DNA from 3 places in the Moritella sp. F3 genome. Region 2 is predicted to be linked to each of the others. Evidence: predicted binding sites of a transcription regulator. Region 2 holds the regulator's gene; each other region holds the start of a gene.
What was found. The regulator NrdR, encoded in region 2, represses ribonucleotide reductase genes. The targets are predictions, from matches to a motif close to AAACACNANATNTNGTGTTT.

Region 1 (8,238 bases), on a different contig from region 2:
GACCAGGTAGATTGGTTATAACAACCTTTACATTGATGCTCGCAACCACTGACAAATAGTGTGACACGCGTACCTGGACCATTGATCACATCAACTGGATAATATTGGGAATAATGCATAGCTACTCTTAAACGCTAGCCAATGAGGCATTGACTAGCTAGTTGATTAAACTGAGGTCGGACGAGTTATTATTGTTTCCATCATTATAAATGTTTAACGCGGCGTTTTACTTCTTCTTGTTTACCATCGTTAAAGGGACGTGCATCGGGGCTACCTAGATAACCACATACTCGACGTGTTACAGATACCTTGGCAATGTCGTGGTTATCGCATTTAGGACAAGTAAAGCCTTTACTGGTACAGCTAAATTCACCGGTATAACCACATTCGTAACATTCATCGATAGGTGTATTGGTACCGTAGTAAGGCACACGTGAATAGCTATAGTCCCAGACATCTTCTAACGCTTCGACGTTGTGCTGCATATTGGGGTATTCGCCATAACAGATAAAGCCGCCGCTACTAACAGGTGGGTAGGGCATTTCAAAATCAATTTTATCGTATGGATTCACTTGTTTTTCAACATCCAAATGGAAGCTGTTGGTGTAATAGCCTTTATCTGTGACGTCTTTGATATCACCAAACGTGGTCTTATCTAATTTAGCAAAGCGGCTACACAGGTTTTCACTCGGTGTGGCGTATAAGCTGTACGCATAACCGCTTTCTGCTGTCCATTGTTCAGTACTGGTTTTCATGTGGCTAAGCATGGCAATGGCTTTTTGCTGCAAGGTTTCACTATCGTAAGGGTGAGTAGCATTACCAAATAGTGCATTAATCGCTTCGTGCAAGCCGATGTAGCCTAAAGAAATAGAGGCGCGACCATGCTTGAAAATATCTAATACGGCATCATCAGCATTTAGTCTAACGCCGCAAGCTCCTTCCATATAAAGGATAGGGGCAACACGTGCTTTGACTCCTTTAAGACGTGAAATACGGGTTTCGAGTGCTCGCTTACACAGGATTAAACGCTCATCTAATAATTGATAGAAGCGTGACTCATCCCCTTTTGCTTGAATGGCAATGCGCGGTAAATTAAGACTAACAACCCCTAAGTTATTACGGCCTTCATGAATTAATTTGCCTTGCTCTTCATAGGTGCCTAAGAAACTGCGGCAACCCATCGGGGTTTTAAACGAACCCGTTACTTTAACGACTTGATCATAGTTTAGGATGTCTGGGTACATGCGCTTAGTTGAGCATTCCAGTGCCAGTTGTTTGATATCGTAATTGGCATCTTCTGATTTATGGTTTAAACCATCTTTAATGGCAAACACCAGTTTTGGAAATACGGCTGTTTTATGGTTTCTGCCTAAGCCAGCAATACGATTTTTAAGAATTGACTGCTGAATTAAACGTGCTTCCCAGCTAGTACCTAAACCAAAACCGAAAGTTACAAAGGGTGTTTGACCGTTTGCGGTGTGTAAGGTGTTTACTTCATATTCTAGTGACTGGAATGCATCGAAGCATTCTTTTTCAGTGCGTGATCGTGCAAACTCTGCTTTATTTGGTATTGACCATTCTTCGGCTAGTTGGGTATTTTTATCAAAGCTCGCTGTCACGTAAGGTGCTAAGATCTCGTCAATGCGGTTGATCGTGGTACCACCGTAAATATGGCTGGCTACCTGTGCAATGATTTGTGCGGTAACAGCGGTTGCTGTAGTAATTGATTTTGGCGTTTCAATTTCAGCATTACCCATTTTAAATCCACGCGTCAGCATACCATCAAGATCGATCAGCATGCAGTTAAACATCGGGAAGAACGGGGCATAGTCAAGGTCGTGATAATGAATGTCGCCAGCTTCATGAGCATGAACAATATCGCGCGGTAAGATATGTTGCTTGGCATAATGCTTGGCAACAATACCAGCAAGTAGATCACGTTGAGTTGGGATCACTTTACTGTCTTTATTGGCATTTTCATTCAACAGTGATTCGTTACTTTGCTCAATAAGACCTTTAATTTCGTTAGTCAGGATGCTCTGTGTTTCACGGGCAATATCACGTTGATGACGGTATTCGATGTAAGCGCGAGCAATGAGTTTATTGCTTTCTTGCATCAGCACATCTTCAACGGTGTTTTGAATTGTGTGGATCTCAATAGCATGTTCGCTAGAGACGTCTTGTTGAATAAGGAGCTGGTGTACTTTATTTGCCATATTGGCCGCATAATCACGGTTTTCTTGTTGCACTGACTTAGCTGCAGCGTAAATAGCGTCTTGTATGCATTGAATGTTGAACGGCACACGACAACCATCTCGTTTGATGACAAATAGATCCACAAAATACTCCTTAAGGCAAAATTAAAATCATAATGTGACACTATATATAGGCATTGAATTTGGCAGTGGCACAAGATGTTGTGTATTAGGCTTGAAGTTTGTTTTTGGTGTATTGATTTCGATCAAGAATTATTACGCCTGGGTTAGGATTTATTCGGGATGTATTCTTGATCAAGAAATGGCATTATTTTTGTTGTAAGTTTATTTTTGAACGATATTTAAACGTAAAATGAGCAGTGTAATAGTTATTATGAATAAAGCTTTACAACTTCAAGAGGTTGCTCTAATATTCGCTCCATTGCTGCGGAGGGGTGGCAGAGTGGCCGAATGCACTGGTCTTGAAAACCAGCAGGGGTTAATAGCTCCTCGAGAGTTCAAATCTCTCCTCCTCCGCCATCCATTCAAGAGAACGCTAATTGATTACTATTTATAGTAACTGGTTAGCGTTTTTTTATATCTGTTTTTCACATAATCAACATTTTTTTCACTAATCCTCAGTTAACTTCACTATTATAGCCAGACATCTATTCAGCCTATTTGAGAATTCAGTTTATGAATCAATCTATCTGTTACCGTCTTCGCGACTTTTTTATTGCTACTTCTATTATTATCAGTGTTGTTTTTTCAACCGCGGTATTTGCTGAAAATAATGCAAAGCTTGCTCCTGATTTTTCATTACCCGGTGTTAATAATAGCCAAATAAACCTTGCTGATTATCGCGGTAAAGTTGTGCTGGTCGATTTCTGGGCCTCGTGGTGTACGCCGTGTATTCGTTCGTTCCCGTGGATGGATGAAATGGTTGAAAAATATGGCGAACAAGGTTTTGAAATTATCGCCATTAATATGGATCAAGAAGCAATTCTCGCGAAGAAGTTCTTAACACGCTATCCAAATAAACTGACTATCGCCTTTGACCCACAAGGCGTTGTCGCGGAGCAGTATGAAGTCATGGGTTTACCGAATTCGTTTATACTTAATAAACAAGGTGAAATTGTGTATAAGCACGTTGGTTTTAGATTATCCGAATTAGACAAATACGAAGCAGAGATCTTATCGTTATTACCGTAATGATGTGCAGGTAGAACAGAGTTGATAGAAGTAAGTGAGTGGAAACAACTTATATAAGTAATAGTTTATTTAATGTTTGGAGCGGCTTATGAGACGGATTTTATTATTAGCCTGTATGTTGAGTTTAACTGCGTGTTCATCACTCGGGGTCAAACCTTGGGAGCGTGACTTGCTGGCTAAACCGGAAATGCAGCTTGCAGAAAACCCAATGGAAATGGGATTTGACGACCATACTTATTTTAGTAAAGAAGGTTCTAGTGGCGGCGGTAGTTTTGCTGGTGGAGGTTGTGGATGCAACTAAAGTGTAAGAGCAAAACCTTTGCTAACATTTCGCTGACCCTTGCCGCAGCGACATGCGCGCTGGTGGCTCCTGCCATGGCCGAACTATCTACCCCTGAAGTCTCTGAGATTGATAGCTGGGATGTTGATCTGGGGTTACTTATTTATGCCGAAAGTGACGACCAAGTGCAAGCTTATGAAGGTGCACTTTCTGTTACTAAGCAAATTGATGACGAACGTAGTATCAATGTTAAAGGTGTGATTGATGTGCTTACTGGCGCCTCACCCAACGGCGCAGTGGCTCAAAATAGAGCGCAAACCTTCACCCGGCCTTCTGGTAATGGAACCTACACTACGGCTGCAGGTGATACGCCGCTTGATGATACCTTTAAAGATACTCGCGTTGCCCTCAGTTCTCAATATCAACAACAACTCAACCGCCAGTGGCTTTATTCTGGAGGTGCAAACGTGTCTAAAGAATATGATTACCTTGCGCTATCGATTAACAGTGCGCTGGCACGTGATTTTAATAATCGTAATACCACCGCTTCTGTCGGCTTTTCTTATGCATACGATACCATTGAGCCAGAAGGTGGTATTCCTAATCCAGGAGCGCCTGTCGATGATCCTGATAATCGTTTAGAGGACAGTGAGACGAAGCAAACTTTAGATCTGCTGTTGGGGTTAACGCAAGTGATTAACCGGCAGACGCTAATGCAATTAAACTATTCGATTAGTGATGTTAGCGGTTATCAAACCGACCCGTTTAAAATATTGTCAGTGATTGATAGCGACGGTTGGGCAAATGATTATGTCTATGAAAACCGCCCAGATCAGCGCACCAAGCAAAGCCTGTTTTGGCGTACCAAATATAACCTGCAACCGTCTGGGCAAGTATTAGATGTCAGTTATCGTTATTTTTGGGATGATTGGGGGATGGCCTCGCATACCATCGATAGTAAATGGCGTATGTCGCTGGCGAACAGCCACTTTATTGAACCGCATATTCGTTATTATAATCAACAAGCAGCAGACTTCTATCGGGTTTATCTTGATGACGGTCAACCTATACCAGAATACATGACTGCGGATTATCGCTTGGGTGAACTGCAAACCTATACTATTGGCTTGAAGTATGGCTTTCCGGTTGCAGGTAATGAGTTTAGCGTGCGACTGGAATATTACTTAACGCAAGTATCGGGTGATGAATCATTAGCGAAAGGCGTGGGTATGACGGGGGTTGATCTCTATCCTGATAAAAGTGCCATCATGCTACAGAGTTTCTATCGCTTCTAGTAGCGCTTCTAACATCGTTCTAAGTATCGTCAGAGTGTAAGAGGGATAGTAGTTTGGGTAAAGCTTATAACTTAACGCGACAAGTCGATCACTGGCTCGGTGAATTTGTGGTCATGGCGAGCACCTGTCAGATATTATTGGATGATGTGGATGCCGCGCAAGCGAATCGTCTTGTTGCGCTCGCCTATACAGAAGCAAAACGCATTGAAGTTAAATACAGTCGTTTTCGTGATGGCAATATTATTGCTAGTCTTAATCATGCTAAGGGTAGGACTGTACAGCTTGATGATGAAACGGTAAAACTGATTAATTTAGCTGATTTATGTTTTCGATTGAGTGATGGTTTATTTGATATCAGTGCTGGGGCGCTGGGTAAGTTGTGGCATTTTAAGCAACAAACAACGCTGCCAAGTGACGTCGATATTAACGCCTTATTACCCCATATCGGTTGGCAACAAGTGCAATGGCAAGCCCCGCTATTAACCTTGCCTGCAGGCATGCAAGTTGACCTTGGTGGTATTGGCAAAGAATACGCTGTTGATAAGGTTGCGCTGTTATTAGAAAATGAAATGCGATTGCAACAAATCGACAGTGCATTTTTGGTTAACTTTGGTGGTGACATTTACGCTAATCGATTACGTCGTAATGGGGTAGCCTGGCAAGTGGCTATTGAAGATCCGCAACATCTTGGTAAAAGTAAACTGATGGTTAGCTTAGGCAAAGGTGGTTTAGCGAGTAGTGGTAACAGCCAGCGCTTTATTGATGTTGACGGTCAGCGTTATAGCCACATCTTAAACCCTCAAACAGGCTATCCGGTTGCTGATGGACCTGCTCAAGTCACTGTGTATGCACAAAACTGCGTACAAGCGGGGATGCTGGCAACCATCGCGCTATTACAAGGTGAATTCGCTGAAGACTTCTTGAAAGCGCAAGATTGCCGTTACTGGTTATAGCTCAATGCCAATGAGATTATTTATAACAAGGCTATTTATCACAAGACTACTTATAACTAGAAAGTTAAACTTGGTTTTGTGGTATACCTGCCACGAACTGTTCGATATTATTGATTAACTGATCTACCAAGGTTTGAATCGCTGAGTCAGACCCCCAAGCGACATGTGGCGTTAAGATCAGGTTCGGTAAATGAGCGTTCGCAATTAGTGGATTGCTGCCATCCGCAGGCTCTTGAGTAAATACATCAACACCTGCGCCAGCGATTTGCTGAGTAAGTAATGCATCGACTAACGCGACCTCATCAACCAGACCACCACGTCCTGCGTTAATTAACACACTAGTACTCTTCATCTGCTTAAATTCGTCACTGCTGATGATATTGTGCGTTTGCTCTGCAAGTGGGCAATGTAGTGTCAGTACATCCGCTTGTGCTAAGACTGATTCAAACAGAGTGTAGCCTTCACGACATTTATTCGCCCCTTTACGCTCAGCAAAAAGTACCGTCATGCCGAGTGCTTTGGCTAATGTTGCCACTGCATTACCTAGACTACCTTTGCCAATAATACCTATCGTAGATCCCGCAATATCAGAAATAGGATGGCTAAAGAAACAGAACTGTTTTTGCTGCTGCCAAACACCGGCTTGAATATCTTGATGGTAACCCACTAGATTTCGTTTTAGCGCAAACATCATGGCTAATACATGCTCTGGCACGGAATTAGTCGCATAGCCTTGAATATTACTCACTGTGATGTTGTGCTGACGACAATAATCCAAATCAATATTATTGGTGCCGGTCGCCGCTACCGCGATCATTTTTAACTGTGGGCACTGGCTTAATCGTTGCGCATCTAAAATTACTTTGTTAGTAATTACAATGCTGGCATCTTGCAGGCGCTCAATCACTTGCTCTGGCGTTGTTGCCGCATATTCTCGCCACTGATAATCAATATTAGGTTGGGGGATAGTAATATGTTCTGGGATCGTAGAGCGGTCGAGAAAGACGATAGTTTCCATGCAAGCAAGTCCAATTTGATAGTTAATGGTTAAGGTTCAAAGTAGATTGAAATACTGCTTGCGCTAATTTCCGCAGGCTGATACTTTTAATTAATGAAATTAAAACCTATTTTTGCACTTATCACAACATCTTGGTGGCACTCTCTTCTATAAGAGCGGTGTTGAATACTTTTGTTCACAGATCGCCGGATGGCTACTGATGAATAAAGTATGTATGTCTCCGGTAATCTATCTTGGAGATATACAATGGAAAATAACCTATCATTACACTTAGACCAAACGTCTAATTTAAATCAAGCATCTCATTCAAACCAAAAAGCTGATATTAAAGAAAAAATTCTCACTGGCGATCGCGCTACTGGCTCTTTGCATCTCGGGCACTATGTTGGTTCCTTACAACAGCGGGTTAAATTACAGCATCAATATGAGCAAACGATATTAGTTGCTGATATGCAGGGGCTCACTGATAATGGCCATAATCCACAAAAAGTCGCGTCAAATATTTTAAATGTTGTCGCTGACTATCTTGCTGTCGGTATTGACCCATTAAAAACCACCATCTGTTTACAGTCTGGCATTCCTGCATTGGCTGAGCTCACCATGTATTATTCAAATCTAGTGTCTATTGCCCGTTTAGAGCGTAATCCGACGGTTAAAACTGAAATCAACAGTAAATCATTTGGCCGATCTATTCCTGCTGGTTTCTTAACGTACCCGATAAGTCAGGCTGCTGACATCACCGCATTTAAAGCCACGTTAGTGCCAGTGGGTGAAGATCAATTACCTGTGCTTGAGCAGACTAATGAAATAGTAAGAAAGCTAAATAACATAGCCCAACAAGAAATTTTAGTTGAGTGTAAACCTTTGTTAAGCAAAGTTTCACGTTTACCAAGTGTTGATGGTAAAAGTAAAATGTCTAAATCTATGGGTAATACCATTATGCTCAGTTCGAGTGAAAAAGAGATCACTAAAGCGGTTAAAGCCATGTATACAGATTCAAATCATTTACGCGTGAGCGATCCGGGACAAGTGGAAGGTAACGTGGTATTTACATATTTAGATGCATTTCATCAAGATCAAGAGTATGTTGCTAATTTGAAAGAACAATATTCAGCTGGTGGTTTAGGTGATGGCACTGTTAAGAAGGTTCTCGAAGAGTGCTTACAGGATTTATTAAAACCAATCCGTCAATGTAGAGAAGAGTTTGTCGCTGATAAAGCACAGCTCATTTCCATTTTGAAAGCTGGAACAGAACGTTCTCAAGATGAATCTAATGATGTATTAC
Region 2 (8,238 bases):
AACCCCATTTAGTACCAGTGATAGTGTTGATCACCCTATTTCATTATATGCCGCATCGAAGAAATCAAATGAATTGATGGCGCATACCTATTCACATTTATATGGTGTACCGACAACAGGACTACGTTTCTTCACTGTGTATGGCCCTTGGGGCCGTCCGGATATGGCATTATTTAAGTTTACTAAAGCCATTATTGCCGGTGAAGAAATTGACGTATACAACAATGGTGACATGTTACGAGACTTTACTTATATCGATGATATCGTCGCGGGTGTTTTACAGATCCAAGATGTAATACCAACGCCAGATAGCGAATGGAAAGTCGAAACCGGTAGTCCAGCTACCAGTAGTGCGCCTTATCGTGTTTACAATATTGGTCACGGTAGTCCGGTTAAGTTAATGGATTACATTGAAGCGCTAGAAGACTCGTTAGGTATTAAAGCCAAGAAAAACTTTATGCCGATGCAGCCTGGTGATGTTTACGCTACCTATGCTGATACCCAAGATTTATTTGACGCCACAGGTTATACTTCTAAAGTGAAAGTGAAAGAAGGCGTGAAAGCCTTTGTTGATTGGTATCGTGATTTTTATAACGTATAAAATCACATGCATGCACTCAAAAGTATAAAAGTATAAAAGTATAAAAGTATAAAAGGATAAAACTTTGAAGCAAACTAAGATCACTAAAGCGGTTATTCCGGTAGCAGGTTTAGGCACTCGTATGTTGCCTGCAACCAAAGCTATTCCAAAAGAAATGCTGCCAGTTGCCGATAAACCACTGATTCAATATATCGTTAATGAATGTGCAGCGGCGGGTATTACCGAGATCGTATTAGTTACTCATGCATCAAAAAATGCTATCGAGAACCATTTTGATACATCGTTTGAATTAGAGTCAACGTTAGAGCACCGTGTTAAGCGTCAGTTATTAGCGGAAGTACAAGCTATTGCACCAAAAGGTGTGACGATCATGCATATCCGTCAAGGTGTAGCGAAAGGTTTAGGCCACGCGGTCTTGTGCGCGAAACCGATTATTGGTGATGAACCATTTGCTGTGGTATTGCCTGATGTATTAATGGATGAAGTGAGTGCAGATCTAAAAACCGAAAACTTAGCTAGCATGATGCGCCGCTTTAATGAAACAGGCTTTAGCCAGATAATGGTTGAGCCTGTGCCAATGAATCTAGTGTCTGGTTACGGTGTTGCTGATTGTGCTGGTGTTGAACTTAATGCTGGTGAATCAACGCCGATGACGGCAGTAATAGAAAAACCTGCTCAAGATAAAGCGCCATCAAATCTTGCTGTTGCCGGACGTTATGTTTTACCTGCGGCAATCTGGGATTTATTAGCAAAAACGGCACCTGGTGCGGGTGATGAGATCCAATTAACTGATGCTATTGATGATCTAATGAAATTAGAAACCGTTGAAGCTTTCCATATTAGCGGTAAGTTACATGACTGTGGTTCTAAACTTGGTTACATGAAGGCATTTATTGAGTATGGTTTACGTCACCCTGAAGTAGGCGTAGATTTACAAGAATTTATTAGTGGTTTGAAGTAAGACTTGAGTTTGAAATCATAATATTATGAAACAAAGGGCAGCCACTGCCCTTTGTTGTATCTAAATAGAAATTAATCTAATTCAGTTTCTAACCAATCTGAATCTAGCTGCGCGAATGCTAATAACAATTCTACTACCGCAGCATAAAAGCCAAATTTATCACAGCCTTTCACTTTCATTTCAAAATCACCTAGCCAGTTAAGTAAGTGCGTTTGTAAAAAATCGTGCTGCATAGCGAAGTTAGCACGGATCTGCTCTTCCGATTCAGAATCCAATGTTTTTAAGATCAAGTTACCCATGAAATCTAACTGGATCGCAATGTGATCAGCTGGCTCGCTGTATTTGTCACTGATATTGATGTTGTGCTCTTCTAACAGGGCCGTCATCTGCTGATACGCTTCTTGCATCAAATGACCTTCTTCACTGGTGAATACAGACTCATAGGGTGGCGCAGATGATTTACTGTTGCCTAAAAATACTTGGGCATAGTCTGCACATAACTCTAAACGCGCATCGTTACGTAGGTTTGCAGCGGCTAATGCACTAATTAACTTTTCAACAGATGCTGTTAACGCTGGTGTTGCCGCTAGGCCTTGTAAGAAACCTTGGATCTCAGCAGACTGGTACTGGCCCAATTGTTCATCGCTTAATTCTGCTGCTAGTGTTGTTGAAAGCCACCAGTAGATCTCTGAGCGGGTCTGGCATAGTTGAGTTAATTCATCCATTGTTTTCTCCAAATAGGGTTGAGTACTGTTTATTGGGCTGCATTATAGCGGAATTAATTTAACCGGGGAGTCAGTTTTGATCAAAGTTAATTTAAAATGCAGTGTTTTCACGCAAAATTGAAATTTTCTCAAGGCATTCTAGTAGGAAGTCGGCAACATTCACGTTACAATGTGCTCCAGTTTGGCTTTGCTAGCTAAATTTTAGCTTTGCTAGTAAAATGTTAAGACTACTAATTATATGTTAAGTTTACTAGCCGGATGTTGTATTTAATGGCGAGTGTAAAGTTAACTGACCAACTTGTATGATCTCAATCAGGAGAAAACGGATGTTTACACGTGATATGAATATAGCTGACTATGATGCAGAATTATGGGCAGCAATGACACAAGAAGTAACTCGTCAGGAAGACCATATCGAGCTTATTGCTTCAGAGAACTATACAAGCCCACGCGTAATGGAAGCTCAAGGCTCTCAGCTTACTAATAAGTATGCAGAAGGTTACCCAGGCAAACGCTACTATGGCGGTTGTGAGTATGTTGATATTGCTGAGTCTTTAGCAATCGAACGTGCTAAGCAGTTGTTTGGTGCTGATTACGCGAATGTACAACCACACTCTGGTTCACAAGCAAATGCTGCTGTTTACATGGCATTAGTTAAACCAGGTGATACTGTACTAGGCATGAGTCTTGCTCATGGTGGTCACTTAACACACGGTGCAAGCGTAAGCTTCTCGGGTAAAATCTATAACGCAGTTCAGTACGGTATCAACCCTGAAACTGGCGAACTAGATTATGCTGAAGTTGAAGCGTTAGCGATTGAACATCAACCAAAAATGATTGTTGCAGGTTTTTCTGCATACTCTGGTGTGGTTGATTGGGCTAAATTCCGTGAAATCGCAGACAAAGTAGGTGCTTTCCTATTCGTTGATATGGCACACGTAGCAGGTTTAGTTGCTGCAGGTCTATATCCAAACCCAATGAAGCACGCGCATGTTGTAACGACTACTACGCATAAAACATTAGGCGGTCCACGTGGCGGTCTTATCCTTGCACAAGCAGATGAAGCGATTGAGAAAAAATTAAACTCAGCAATCTTCCCTGGTGGTCAAGGTGGTCCTTTAATGCACGTTATCGCTGCTAAAGCGGTTGCATTTAAAGAAGCGATGGAACCAGCATTCGCTGTATACCAACAGAATGTACTTGATTGTGCGAAAAGCATGGTTGAAGTATTACAAGAACGTGGTTTCAAAATCGTTTCTAACGGTACTGAAAATCACCTATTCTTAGTTGACTTGATTGGCAAAGAATACTCAGGTAAAGAAGCTGATGCGGCGCTGGGTAATGCACATATCACAGTAAACAAAAACTCGGTGCCTAACGATCCACGTTCACCATTTGTTACATCTGGTCTGCGTATCGGTACTCCAGCACTTGCTCGCCGTGGTATCCCAGCTGATAAAGCCGGTGAACTTGCTGGTTGGATGTGTGACGTATTAGATAACATCGGTAATGAAGATGTAGCTGCGACAGTACGTGCGAACGTACAAGCGCTATGTGCAGACTATCCTGTATATAAATAGGCCTGTTTATAAATAAGCTTATATACAAAAATTAATCATAAGCCTAAGGGTTTATAAAAATGATTAATTTGTTAACCGTAAATGCTGCTTAACTTGAATAAGGTTTTAAGCTAGTCATTTACGGTTTTTTTATGTCTAAAAATAACGCCACTAAAATTGTACCATTCAAATTGAACATTTATTATCTTAGGCTATGTCATCACGACTAATGCTCTCCCTCATACCAAAAACCATGCTATTTCCATACTTTTTTATTATCTTGTCAGCATATGATAAGCGGTCATAAACGTCAGTTTTATCGCAGCAGCTGATCCGTTTCATAGACCAAGGATGGGAAATATGATGAATACATTGCTACTGAACACACTACCAAAAAAAAGAGCCCATAGAATATGTAAAGGTATATGCATTACAGCGTTCGCTGTAACAGTCGCTGCTGTCGTCACCGGTTGTAGCTCGGTTGACGTATTAACAAAAACTGAAAATGGTGCATCTTTTGAATACCAGATCGGTCAGTTTCAAACAATAGAAGTCGTTGATATGGCTAAAGAGCATTGTGGTAAATACGGTAAGTTAGCGGAACTTACTAATCGTTATTCTGATGCTCATCGCGTATTCAATACGTTGATATTTAGCTGCTCATAACGGGTATCACGGTTTTGATTTTATATTGTGAAGTGGGTGGGTTAAATCTAACTTGATAGTTTTTAATACAGCGTACAAGTGTTAACATATTTGCAACATGATCAATATTTGAGAAGGAATGCTCAAGTATCTGTATAAATAGGGTGAGGTATAAGGGATGATGCTGAATTCAATCGGTAATTATAAACGTTTAATATTAGCGTTAATATGTGGCTCAATGAGCTATTCAACATTTGCGAAGGTATACAGTTGGCGCGATGCCGATGGTGCGATGCATTACAGTCAGTTCCCACGTCAGATAGTGGAAAAAAATGCAGCACAAAGTCGAGCTAGTCGTAAGCAAGCTGATATGGATGATGTGGTAAATGATTTATCGTCAACTAAAGCGAGTAACTTACTCGATGGTCTTGATGATATAGTTGCTAATGCTAGCGTTGAACGCCAAGTAGATAAGGTTTTAACACGACGAGATCCTCAGTTAGTCTTGATTGAACAACAACTCGCCCGTCAGCAAGCCTTACTTGTATCAACTTCAGTTCCAGATCGTAATGCCGTTGCTAACGTTGCCATGAAGCAACCGCGTAAAACAACTAATAAATTCCTAGCTGGTATTCAAAATAAATTAAAACGCCAACGCCACATCGAATCAAGCCCACGTGTTGTCAATGTAGAACCTGTCGCGATAGCAAAAATAGCACCAATCATTCAGCCTGCGCCTTTAAGATCCATTGAACAGAAATCAAAACCTAATAACGCTTTTCTTTCGGGTATTAAAAAGAAACTAAATCGTAACAAGCAAACACAGGTTATTGATGAGCCAATGATGATTGCGAGCCAAAATAAAGCGACAATAGGGAGTAACATTACTGCTAACAAAAAGTTGAAATTGCCCCCTGAGCTGGTGCAGAATAAATTTTTAGCTGAAATCAATAAAAAGCTATTTAGAGCGCATTTAGCGAAGGATAAGAGTGACTCGACCAGAAAATCTGGAGCTGTGTTAGCTAAGTCGAACATCAAGGCCTCTTCGAAGAGCAGTGTTAGCGCGACAGCTAAAAATAAAGAATTAATACACAGCGCTGATAAAATTAAAGCGATTGAAAGTGAAATTAGTAGCAGTCGTAGCAAAGTAAATAAAGCACCTTCAGAAAATAAAGCACCATCTGTAAAGCAAGTTAACTCGGCATTAATGCTGAGTCGATTAAGCTACAATCACAATGCGCGCTTACCTTTACTTGGCGCGGGTACAAACCAGCTTGATAGACAAGGTATAGAAGTATCTAGTCAGTTTGTAAACGAAGTAAACCGTAACGCCGAATAAGCAGCCTCAATATATGGGTCGGTTTTTTATCTCACTTTGATCTCACAATAAGATGATTTAAAACCGACTGATTATTCAACAATTTGTTAACTTATTTATTAATTCCGCTAATTTATCTGCACTTTTCTGTACCCGCCTGCTGTTTAACGATAGACTCAGAATAATATTATTCAATAGGATTGTTTATGTTCTGTCCATTTTGTTCTGCGACTGAAACTAAAGTTATCGACTCTCGTCTTGTGGCTGAAGGCCATCAGGTGCGTCGCCGCCGTGAGTGTGCGAAATGTCATGAACGTTTTACTACCTTTGAAACGGCCGAATTAGTAATGCCGCGTATCATTAAAACAGATGATAAACGCGAACCTTTTAACGAAGATAAGTTAGTTAATGGTATTTATCGTGCGTTAGAAAAACGTCCGGTTGCCGCAGAGCAAATTGAACTCGGTATTAATCAAATTAAATCGAGTTTAAGAGCCACTGGCGAACGTGAAGTTGAATCTAGTTTTCTCGGTGAACTGGTGATGGACGTACTGAAAAAGCTCGATAAAGTCGCTTATGTACGTTTTGCCTCTGTCTATCGTTCTTTTGAAGATGTAAAAGAATTTAATGAAGAAATAGCCAAACTCGACAAATAACCTGATACCTGAGTTCTCATTGATTATGCCAATCTCATCGCGCCCTGAGTTAGACCTGTTAGTGGCAGACCTTATCTCAACCAGTCAATTTAATACTGTAGACAGCCTGTACATGCAACGTGCGATCGCACTTGCACAACAAGGCCGTTTTACCACTGCACCTAATCCAAATGTTGGTTGTGTGCTGGTAAAAGCAGATAATATCATCGGTGAAGGTTTTCATTTACGTGCGGGAGAGCCGCATGCAGAAATTCATGCACTAAAGGCTGCTGATATTGCAGTTGAGAATGCCGTCGATAGTGCTGAATATAGCGCTTCACAGGGCGCAACTTGTTATGTGACATTAGAACCTTGCAGTCATTATGGCCGAACGCCACCTTGTGCTGCGGCCTTGGTTAAGGCTAATGTCAACGAAGTTGTGATTGCCATGGTTGACCCAAACCCAAAAGTAGCAGGTAAGGGCATTGCGATATTAATAGCCGCAGGTATTAAAGTACGCATTGGTTTGTTATCAGAGGAAGCCCATGCTCTCAATCCTGGTTTTATTTTACGCATGCAAAAACAACGTCCTTTTGTACGGCTGAAAATGGCGGCGAGTCTCGATGGGCGTACAGCATTGAAAAATGGCGAAAGTAAATGGATAACCGGTCCTGCTGCGCGTAATGATGTGCAAGTGTATCGTGCCCAATCTAGTGCTATCTTATCTACTGCAAGCACGGTGATGATGGATGATGCGTCACTGAATGTGCGTTATAGCGAATTAGGCGCAAGCCAAGCCGACTATCCTTTATCTCTTCATAAACCACCTGAGCATCAAGTACGTCAACCTATCCGAGTGATTCTGGATAATCATGGCCGACTCGATGGGCATATTGCATCATCGACTACGGAATTAAAGCTATTTGCTCAGCCAGGGCAGATACTACTCGTTAATGGTGTTAATAAGAATATCGAAAATAGTGCTAATGGCGCAGCACATGACCCGGTTACAGCGGCGTTATTAGTGAATGAATCTGTGTCACGAATTGAAATAAAGCAAGATAGTCACCATAACATAGATCTAAACCAGTTAATGACGGCGCTCGCACTGCAGGATATTAATGACCTATGGGTTGAAGCGGGTGCAACATTAGCAGGTGCATTACTTGAAAATAAGCTGGTGGATGAGATAATTATTTACCTGGCGCCGAAACTTATGGGTGATAGTGCCAGAGGACTAGCAGTATTAAGCGAGCTAACTGAGATGGCGCAAGTGCCTAAGTTTAGCTTTACCGATATCACGCAGGTCGGTGACGATCTTCGCATTACAGCAAAACCGGAATACTAATGTTTACAGGAATTATTGAAACCGTGGGTACGCTCACTGGTTTAACGCCAAAAGGCGCAGATGTGAGTATCACTGTTGACAGTGGCTCGCTTGATTTAAGTGATGTAAAACTTGGCGACAGTATCGCCACGAACGGTGTATGTCTGACAGTTGTTGAATTACTAAGCAATGGCTACCGCGCAGATGTGTCATTAGAGACGATAAAGCGCTCTGGTTTTGCGCATTACAAAATTGGTGATAAGGTAAACTTAGAAAAAGCATTAACCTTAAGCACACGTCTTGGTGGTCACTTAGTCAGTGGTCATGTTGATGGTGTTGCCGAGATTGTAAATATAGCTAAACTTGGTCGTGCGACTGAGTATTGGTTACAAGCTCCAAATGAATTAGCCCGTTATATTGCCGAAAAAGGTTCAATTACCATTGATGGTATTAGTTTAACTATTAAT
Region 3 (8,238 bases), on a different contig from region 2:
GCGCGATGTCAGTGGTTATTATCGTTATTTCAGTCAAGAGATCGTACAGCGATTATCACAAGGTTGTGGTAATGAGGTGTTTATCGCAGACAACCCTGCATTTGCTTCATCATTGGTTCGTGCTAAGTCATTACGTAATACCGTTTTACAGGCTTTAGATAACACAGGTGCAGATAAGGTGATCATTGTTGGTATGTCTCAAGGCAGCCAGGATGCAAGAATGTTGACGCAATTATCTGTGAGTGACGGTGAGTTAGTCACGAGTAGCATGATTGAGCCTAACTCCAGCAATGAGCTGATGGCGAGTAAGGTAGCTGCACTTGTGACCGTGGTTGGGGAGAATAAAGGTAGTTGGTCGGCCAGTGTATTTCTTAATACAATGTATGCGCAGCGGCATTTATCGAGAAATTGGCAATGGCATGATTACCGTAATAACCTTATTTGGCAGCTTGGTAAAAGCCAGTTAATGACGGGGTTATGGCGGAATAATAACAACGACTATGTGCTTTCCGAAAATCAGCTACAGGTGCAAACCGAGGCTGATATATACCAGCAATTTTTAGCATCTAATCTTGTATTGACTAAAAAGTACATGACAGGGGTTGCATATCCATGGGTAAATTGGGAGCAAAGCTGGGATTTATTACGCAATGCCGCAGGGTTAAACGAGAATAATTGGCATGTTAATATGCCAGCAGTACAAGAGTTATCTAACGCAATTCCTTATTATAGCTACGCTGCGCAAATCCACCGCTGGAATAAAGATTGGGGTCAGTCTGGTTTTATATCAGATTTAGTGGCGTTACTGGAAGGACCGCATGACGGTTATGCGACGGTGACATCACAAGCGTTGCAGGCACCTTTGCTACAGGCGACAACAGAATATGTAAAAAATAATGTAAAAAAACATGTGAAAATGATGTCTGGTTCTGCATTGGGTAGTGGCTATCATCATATGTTTTTTTCGGGTCGTAATGACAGCTTGTATGGCCCCCAAACGAGTGAGCAGGAACTTGATGTGTACGGAGGTTCGTCAGCAGATTTTTATCAGCAAATCATGGTAAACCTAGTCATTGCTGGATTCTAGTATCTTTCGGTTTTAACGACTCAGTTTAGTGCCTGTGTTTTAGTTATCTATATTATCTATGGCCATAGGGGCTGAAATGCGCTCTTGCTAACGTGTAAACAGATTAACAGGCATTTTTAAAACGCTGTGATTTAACGATCATTTTTTGAGCCGTATATGCTTCACGCAAAAGTTCGCTGAGCCTTGGTATGTTTGTGTCCCACTCAATTAAGGTTGGGATAGTGTTGCAATGCTGCAAGTAATATTCAAACAGTTGCCATACTTCTGGAGTTACTTTTTGGCCATGCTCTTGGTCAAATGTAATTCTATTGTTTTGTAACAGTTTATTGCTACCAGAGAGGTGTAGCTCGCTGACAATATGGTTGGGTATTGACGCTAAGTAATCGTAAGGATTGAACTCGAGCTGGTGACTACTGATATGTACATTATTGATATCAAGCAATAATGTACAGTTAGTCGCAGCTTGTAGCTCAATCAAAAAGGCAGCTTCAGTTAACGTATTATTTTTGTGTTCACTATAACAAGCTGGATTTTCGATCGCGATAGCTTGCCCTAAAATGTGCTGAACTTGATCAACACGGGCTATCACATGTTTTAAGTTTTCTTCAGTGTAGGGTATGGGTGACATATCACTATAATGTTGACCTGCGATGGAACTCCAACCCAAGTGCTCTGATACTGAAAATGGCTTATAGCGGTCGATAAGTTTTTTAATATTATGCACATGCAAAGGATCAAGTAATTCGTTAGAAGAGAGGGCTAAGCCCACACCGTGTAAACTGATTGGATAGCGTTCACTGGCTTTATCTAAATAATAAGTCGCTTCAGAATTAATCTCGAAGTGATTCTCACTGTGCACTTCGAGCCAGCCAATATCGACATGTTTATTGGTGAGTTGCTCATAATGTGCTGGACGCATTCCGATGCCAACTAAATCATCTAACATAAAGTTGTCCTATTTTAAGGGGTGGAACTTATAGGTTGTGGAAGTTCTTGTACGCTATATATAAATGCTTATAGCTTATTGAAAGGAGTATGGGTAAGGTTTTATGGTTTTGCAAAGTAAATCACACCCAATCTTGTAAGCTATTGAGTATTGAATAATAAGGGATGAAAAAATCAACGTTTGATCACGATATAAAAAAGCCCTAACGTGGTTGTTCACGTTAAGGCTTGATGTTTTATAGGTGCTAATACGGGGTAATTTACAACTGCTAAGTATATTATGCTGCAACCGTTGTGGTCGCGATAACCGCAAGTGTAATATCCCCATTAGCTTTGCAGCAGCAAGGTAATATAGAATCTGGTGCTACAGCTGCTAATGGTTCGTTCGTATAGGTAACAGACCCTGATGTGATCGTTGTTCGACAAGCGCCACAGTAGCCTTGACGACACTGGTATTCAATTTCATGACCAGTGCGCTCAAGCGTATCAAGTAGGGAGCTATCTTGTGGTAAAACCTGATAGTCCCCGGACTCTGTTCTTAGTATCTTCGACATTATAGAACGAATGTACCGATGTCTTCATGGTTGATTTCAGCATTAATCTGGCCCACTAAGTATGAACTGATTTCTGATTCTTGTGGTGCAACCTGTACGTTATCAGATACTAACCAAGCGTTGATCCATGGTAGTGGATTGCTTTTCACTTCAAACGCTGTTGGTAAACCAACGGCAGCCATACGTGTATTAGTAATGTATTCAACATAATCACAAAGAATGTCTTTATTCAAACCAATCATAGAACCATCTTTGAATAAGTATTCTGCCCATTCTTTTTCTTGTTGTGCTGCATCAATAAAGATTTGCTGTGTTTCTTGGAAACATTCCATTGAGATCTCTTGCATCTCAGGATCATCTTTACCGTCAGCCATCAAGTTTAGAATGTGCTGTGTACTCGTTAAATGTAATGCTTCATCACGTGCAATAAGCTTGATAATTTTAGCATTACCTTCCATTAATTCACGTTCAGCGAAAGCGAAAGAACAAGCAAAACTAACATAGAAACGCACAGCTTCAAGTACGTTTACTGATACCATTGCTAGATATAATTTCTTTTTCACATCTCGCTGTTTAATGACGATTGTTTCGCCATTAATCACATGCGTACCTTCACCAAATTGATGTAGTAGTTGAGTTGCATTGATTAAGTCATCGTAGTAACCAGCAATATCTTTAGCACGCTTCAGGATTTCTTCATTCGCTACAATATCATCGAACACTTCTGCAGGATCATTCACGATGTTACGAATGATGTGAGTGTATGAGCGAGAGTGAATCGTTTCACTGAATGACCATGTTTCAATCCATGTTTCTACTTCTGGTAATGAAACCAGTGGTAAAAAAGCAACGTTAGGAGAGCGACCTTGAATACTGTCTAATAACGTTTGGTATTTTAGATTACTGATGAAAATGTGCTTTTCGTGATCTGATAGTTGTTGATAATCAATGCGGTCTTTACTTACATCTACTTCTTCTGGTCGCCAAAAAAATGATAACTGACGTTCAATCAGCTTTTCAAAAATTTCATGTTTTTGTTGATCATAACGAGCCACGTTTACGGGTTGTCCGAAAAACATTGGTTCTTTTAATTGATCATTCTTAGTTTGGCTAAAAGTAGTGTAGCTCATTGGTCATCTCTGTTTTATACATAAAATTTGGCAGCCTAATAAGCTGCCAAATGAAAAGGGGGGGTTAATTCGGTGAGTGTAATGCGATCGTTTAGATCTTACATGCGCCGCCTTCACAACCTTCGTCTTCTTTAACTACATCTACGTCAGATGCGCCATCACGTGTGTTATGGTAGTAAAGCGTTTTTAAGCCGTACTTATACGCTAGCATCAAGTCCGTTAACAGCGTTGTCATTGGCACTTTTTGGCCTGGAAAACGTTGTGGATCATAGTTAGTATTTGATGAAATAGCTTGGTCGACAAATTTTTGCATCAAACCAACAAGTTGTAAATAACCAGTGTTATTTGGAATGTTCCAAAGTAGCTCGTAGTTATCACGTAGATTTTCGTAATCAGGCACAACTTGTTTCAAGATACCGTCTTTACTTGCTTTAATACTGATTAAACCACGTGGTGGTTCAATACCGTTTGTCGCATTTGAAATCTGGCTTGATGTTTCTGATGGCATCAATGCTGTTAGCGTTGAGTTACGTAAGCCGTGTTCTTGGATCTCGCCACGTAATGTTTCCCAATCTAGGTGCAATTCTTCATCACAAATCTCATCTAACGCTGACTTATAAGTATCAATTGGTAAGATACCTTGTGAATAAGTAGTTTCGTTAAATGCTAAACATGGGCCTTGCTCTTTCGACAAGTTCATTGATGCTTTCAATAGATAGAATTGAATTGCTTCAAATGTTCTGTGCGTTAAGTTATTTGCGCTACCGTCTGAGTATTTTACACCGTTTTTAGCTAGGTAGTATGCGTAGTTAATTACACCTATACCTAACGAACGACGTGCCATGGTTGATTTTTCAGCCGCTGGCATTGGGTAGTCTTGGTAATCAAGTAAGCTATCAAGTGCACGTACTGCTAAGTCAGCAAGGTTTTCTAATTCGTTTAAGTCTTTAATTGCACCAAGGTTAAATGCAGACAGTGTACAAAGTGCGATCTCGCCTTCTTCATCACCTGGGTGTTGCATTGGTTTTGTTGGTAAGGCAATTTCAAGACACAAATTACTTTGTCTTACTGGTGCGACAGCCGGGTTGAATGGGCTGTGTGTATTACAATGATCTACGTGTTGGATGTAGATACGACCTGTACTTGCACGTTCTTGCATCACTAAGCCGAACAGTTCGCTCGCTTTAATCGTTTGCTTACGAATTGATGGGTCTTGCTCATAAAGCGTGTATAGACGTTCAAATTCATCCTGGTCTTGGAAGAATGCATCATACAAACCATCAACATCAGATGGGCTGAATAAGCTAATGTCTTTGTTATCAATTAAACGTTGGTACATTAAACGGTTAATCTGTACGCCGTAATCAAGGTGACGTACACGGTTCTCTTCAACACCACGGTTATTTTTAAGTACTAACAGTGATTCAACTTCTAAATGCCATAGCGGATAGAATAATGTTGCCGCACCACCACGAACGCCACCCTGAGAGCAAGATTTAACCGCTGTCTGGAAGTGTTTGTAGAATGGAATACAACCTGTGTGGAAGGCTTCACCACCACGGATTGAACTACCTAATGCACGAATACGACCGGCATTGATACCAATACCTGCACGTTGCGATACATATTTAACAATAGAATTAGAGACAGCATTGATTGAATCAAGGCTATCGTCACACTCGATCAATACACATGAGCTGAATTGACGAGTAGGCGTACGTACACCAGCCATAATTGGTGTTGGTAGTGAGATCTTAAAGCTTGATGTTGCTTCGTAGAAACGACGAATGTAATCCATACGAACTGATTTATCGTAAGTCGCAAACAAGCTTGCTGCAACTAAGATATATAAGAACTGTGGGCTTTCGAAGATTTCACCAGAAACACGGTTTTGTAGTAGGTATTTACCTTCTAGCTGTTTAATCGCACCGTAAGAGAAGTTCATGTCACGCCAGTGATCAACAAACGTCTCCATTTCTTTAAATTCTTCAATAGTATAATCAGCAAGTAGATGTGCATCATAACGCTGAGCATCAACATTGATTCTTACGTGGTCATAAAGCGCAGGTGGCTCAAATTTACCATAAGCTTTTTTACGTAAATGGAAGACGGCTAAACGGGCAGCAAGATATTGGTAATCCGGCGCCTCTTCACTAATTAAATCAGCCGCAGCTTTGATCATGGTTTCATGTATATCTTCAGTACGAATACCATCATAAAACTGGATATGAGATTTCAACTCAACCAATGAGACAGATACATTATCTAACCCTTTAGCTGCCCATTTGATCACGCGATGGATCTTTTCAAGATCGATCGTTTCTTGTTTACCGCTGCGTTTTGTAACTAGTAAATTCTTATTCATTTAGCTGACTAACCTTAAAACAATGTTAAGAATGTTGCCACTAACACTAGTATTGATATTCTTGTTAATACACAAGATGTAGTGTTACCGTTTATTTATGCATACAAGATAGAGGCATAAATGACTTTTGGCAAGTGGCAGTAAACGGAATAACATGTGGATAATTTAGTGAGTTAGTAGCGACTTACATTCTGGCCTCAGTGATCAATTACGGTTAGCAAAAATCAACAGTTAAAGTGAAAAAAAAAAGAAAAAAAAGAGTTGCCACAGTTGTGTGAAGATCATCAAATAATTTGATTATATTTACAGCTAATTCGTTTAGAAAACTACCATGCAAGTAATATAGAGGAAATTTTATAGGTGGTCGTTATTCCCAACAATTACGTCATTTTATACGCAAGTAGTTTCATATTACCTACAAAGTAGATGATGGGGACTGGTGTGAAAATGTAGAGAATTGCTGAATGTGTAACGTTTATAGGACTGTATCTATGTAGTGCAGGATCTATCAGTACAGTGTTGATTAGGGGGAATCTCTTCGAACTATATTTATTAGTGGCACTAAATATAATAGAGGGGAAATTAAATAGAAGAGCAGAACGTAAGGTAACTATCCACCTAACAACAAGGTGCTGTTAGGTGAATATATACGATATTAATCGATAAGCTGTGTGTGCAGCATATAGTTAACGTCGACATTCTCGCCAAGCTTGAACTGGTCAACGACTGGAATGTAATGCAGACCTGTCATGTGGTGACAATATAAGCCTGATTGGTCAACCCAATGTAGCAGTTCAGAAGGACGGATAAATTTCTTATGATCATGCGTACCGTTCGGCATCATCTTCATAATTTTCTCTGCACCAACAATCATAAATAAGTATGATTTTAAATTACGGTTAATAGTCGAGAAGAATACATGGCCACCTGGTTTAACTAAGCGCATACAGGCATTAATTACAGAACCTGGATCTGGCACATGCTCTAGCATTTCCATACAAGTGATCACATCAAAGCTGTTTGGCTGTTCTTCGGCTAGTTCTTCGATTAACACTTGACGGTATTCAACATCCGTACCGGTTTCAAGTGCGTGCAATTTAGCCACGTTGAGGGGTTCTTTACCCATATCAACGCCTAATGCTTGTGCACCGCGGCGAGCCATACTTTCCGTTAAGATACCGCCACCACAGCCGACATCAAGTACTCTTTTACCGAATAGGCCGCCACTGCGCTCATCAATGTAGTCTAAGCGTAATGGATTTATTTGATGTAATGGCTTGAAGTCACCTGCTGGATCCCACCAACGACTAGCCATGGCTTCAAATTTAGCGATTTCCTGTTTATCTACATTCATACAAAGTCTTCTTGATACGTTAATAAGGTGAAAAAGAATAGGGCGAAAAATAAAATATGGGCACAGTATATAACGAGAAAATGATTTCAGAAGTATTATTTATGGGTCAGTGAATAAATAATTTGCGGGGCTGTTAATAAAAATTCGTCCAACCGAGTTAATTTTCTTATATATTGTATTTGCTGGTAAATATTATGCTAGAATGAATCTCTAAAAAATATAAATAAAAAGTAATTTAAAACTTAGGGGTAAAGGCTTATATGAGTAATTTAGCCACAGAAATCACACCTATCAATATTGAAGAAGAATTAAAAAATTCTTATTTAGATTACGCAATGAGCGTAATCGTAGGTCGTGCTCTTCCTGATGTTCGTGATGGTTTAAAGCCAGTTCACCGCCGCGTTTTATTCGCGATGAACGAATTGAAGAATGACTGGAACAAACCATACAAAAAATCAGCACGTGTTGTTGGTGATGTGATCGGTAAATATCACCCACACGGTGATACAGCTGTTTATGACACTATTGTACGTATGGCGCAGCCTTTCTCTTTGCGCTACATGTTGGTTGATGGTCAAGGTAACTTCGGTTCTGTTGACGGTGACTCTGCAGCAGCAATGCGTTATACCGAAATCAGAATGTCAAAAATTGCGCATGAATTACTTGCAGATTTAGACAAGGAAACGGTTGATTACGTAGCTAACTATGATGGCACTGAATTCATTCCGGAAGTTATGCCAACGCGTATCCCTAACCTATTGGTTAATGGTTCGTCTGGTATTGCCGTAGGTATGGCAACTAAT

Region 1: a site for NrdR is predicted at 2,406-2,425, ahead of nrdD (anaerobic ribonucleoside-triphosphate reductase). Genes of this name have one in related genera too.
Region 3: a site for NrdR is predicted at 6,149-6,168, ahead of nrdA (class 1a ribonucleoside-diphosphate reductase subunit alpha). Genes of this name have one in related genera too.

Annotation. Positions count from the first base shown of each region.
Region 1 covers NZ_BLRL01000005.1:35,336-43,573, forward strand. Annotated here, with positions in the region: gene nrdG (anaerobic ribonucleoside-triphosphate reductase-activating protein) at 1-119, opposite strand, end outside; gene nrdD (anaerobic ribonucleoside-triphosphate reductase) at 204-2,339, opposite strand; tRNA gene JFU56_RS10275 (tRNA-Ser) at 2,645-2,735, shown strand; gene JFU56_RS10280 (TlpA disulfide reductase family protein) at 2,892-3,407, shown strand; gene JFU56_RS10285 (DUF4266 domain-containing protein) at 3,496-3,708, shown strand; gene JFU56_RS10290 (DUF3570 domain-containing protein) at 3,699-4,982, shown strand; gene JFU56_RS10295 (FAD:protein FMN transferase) at 5,036-5,935, shown strand; gene JFU56_RS10300 (D-2-hydroxyacid dehydrogenase) at 6,000-6,953, opposite strand; gene trpS (tryptophan--tRNA ligase) at 7,200-8,238, shown strand, end outside.
Region 2 covers NZ_BLRL01000012.1:34,162-42,399, reverse strand. Annotated here, with positions in the region: gene JFU56_RS17270 (NAD-dependent epimerase) at 1-601, shown strand, start outside; gene galU (UTP--glucose-1-phosphate uridylyltransferase GalU) at 666-1,562, shown strand; gene torD (molecular chaperone TorD) at 1,634-2,287, opposite strand; gene glyA (serine hydroxymethyltransferase) at 2,614-3,867, shown strand; gene JFU56_RS17250 (hypothetical protein) at 4,207-4,512, shown strand; gene JFU56_RS17245 (DUF4124 domain-containing protein) at 4,670-5,830, shown strand; gene nrdR (transcriptional regulator NrdR) at 6,016-6,465, shown strand; gene ribD (bifunctional diaminohydroxyphosphoribosylaminopyrimidine deaminase/5-amino-6-(5-phosphoribosylamino)uracil reductase RibD) at 6,491-7,792, shown strand; gene JFU56_RS17230 (riboflavin synthase) at 7,792-8,238, shown strand, end outside.
Region 3 covers NZ_BLRL01000001.1:477,920-486,157, reverse strand. Annotated here, with positions in the region: gene JFU56_RS02135 (hypothetical protein) at 1-1,087, shown strand, start outside; gene JFU56_RS02130 (DUF692 family multinuclear iron-containing protein) at 1,191-2,033, opposite strand; gene yfaE (class I ribonucleotide reductase maintenance protein YfaE) at 2,311-2,586, opposite strand; gene nrdB (class Ia ribonucleoside-diphosphate reductase subunit beta) at 2,586-3,716, opposite strand; gene nrdA (class 1a ribonucleoside-diphosphate reductase subunit alpha) at 3,808-6,081, opposite strand; gene ubiG (bifunctional 2-polyprenyl-6-hydroxyphenol methylase/3-demethylubiquinol 3-O-methyltransferase UbiG) at 6,737-7,435, opposite strand; gene gyrA (DNA topoisomerase (ATP-hydrolyzing) subunit A) at 7,696-8,238, shown strand, end outside.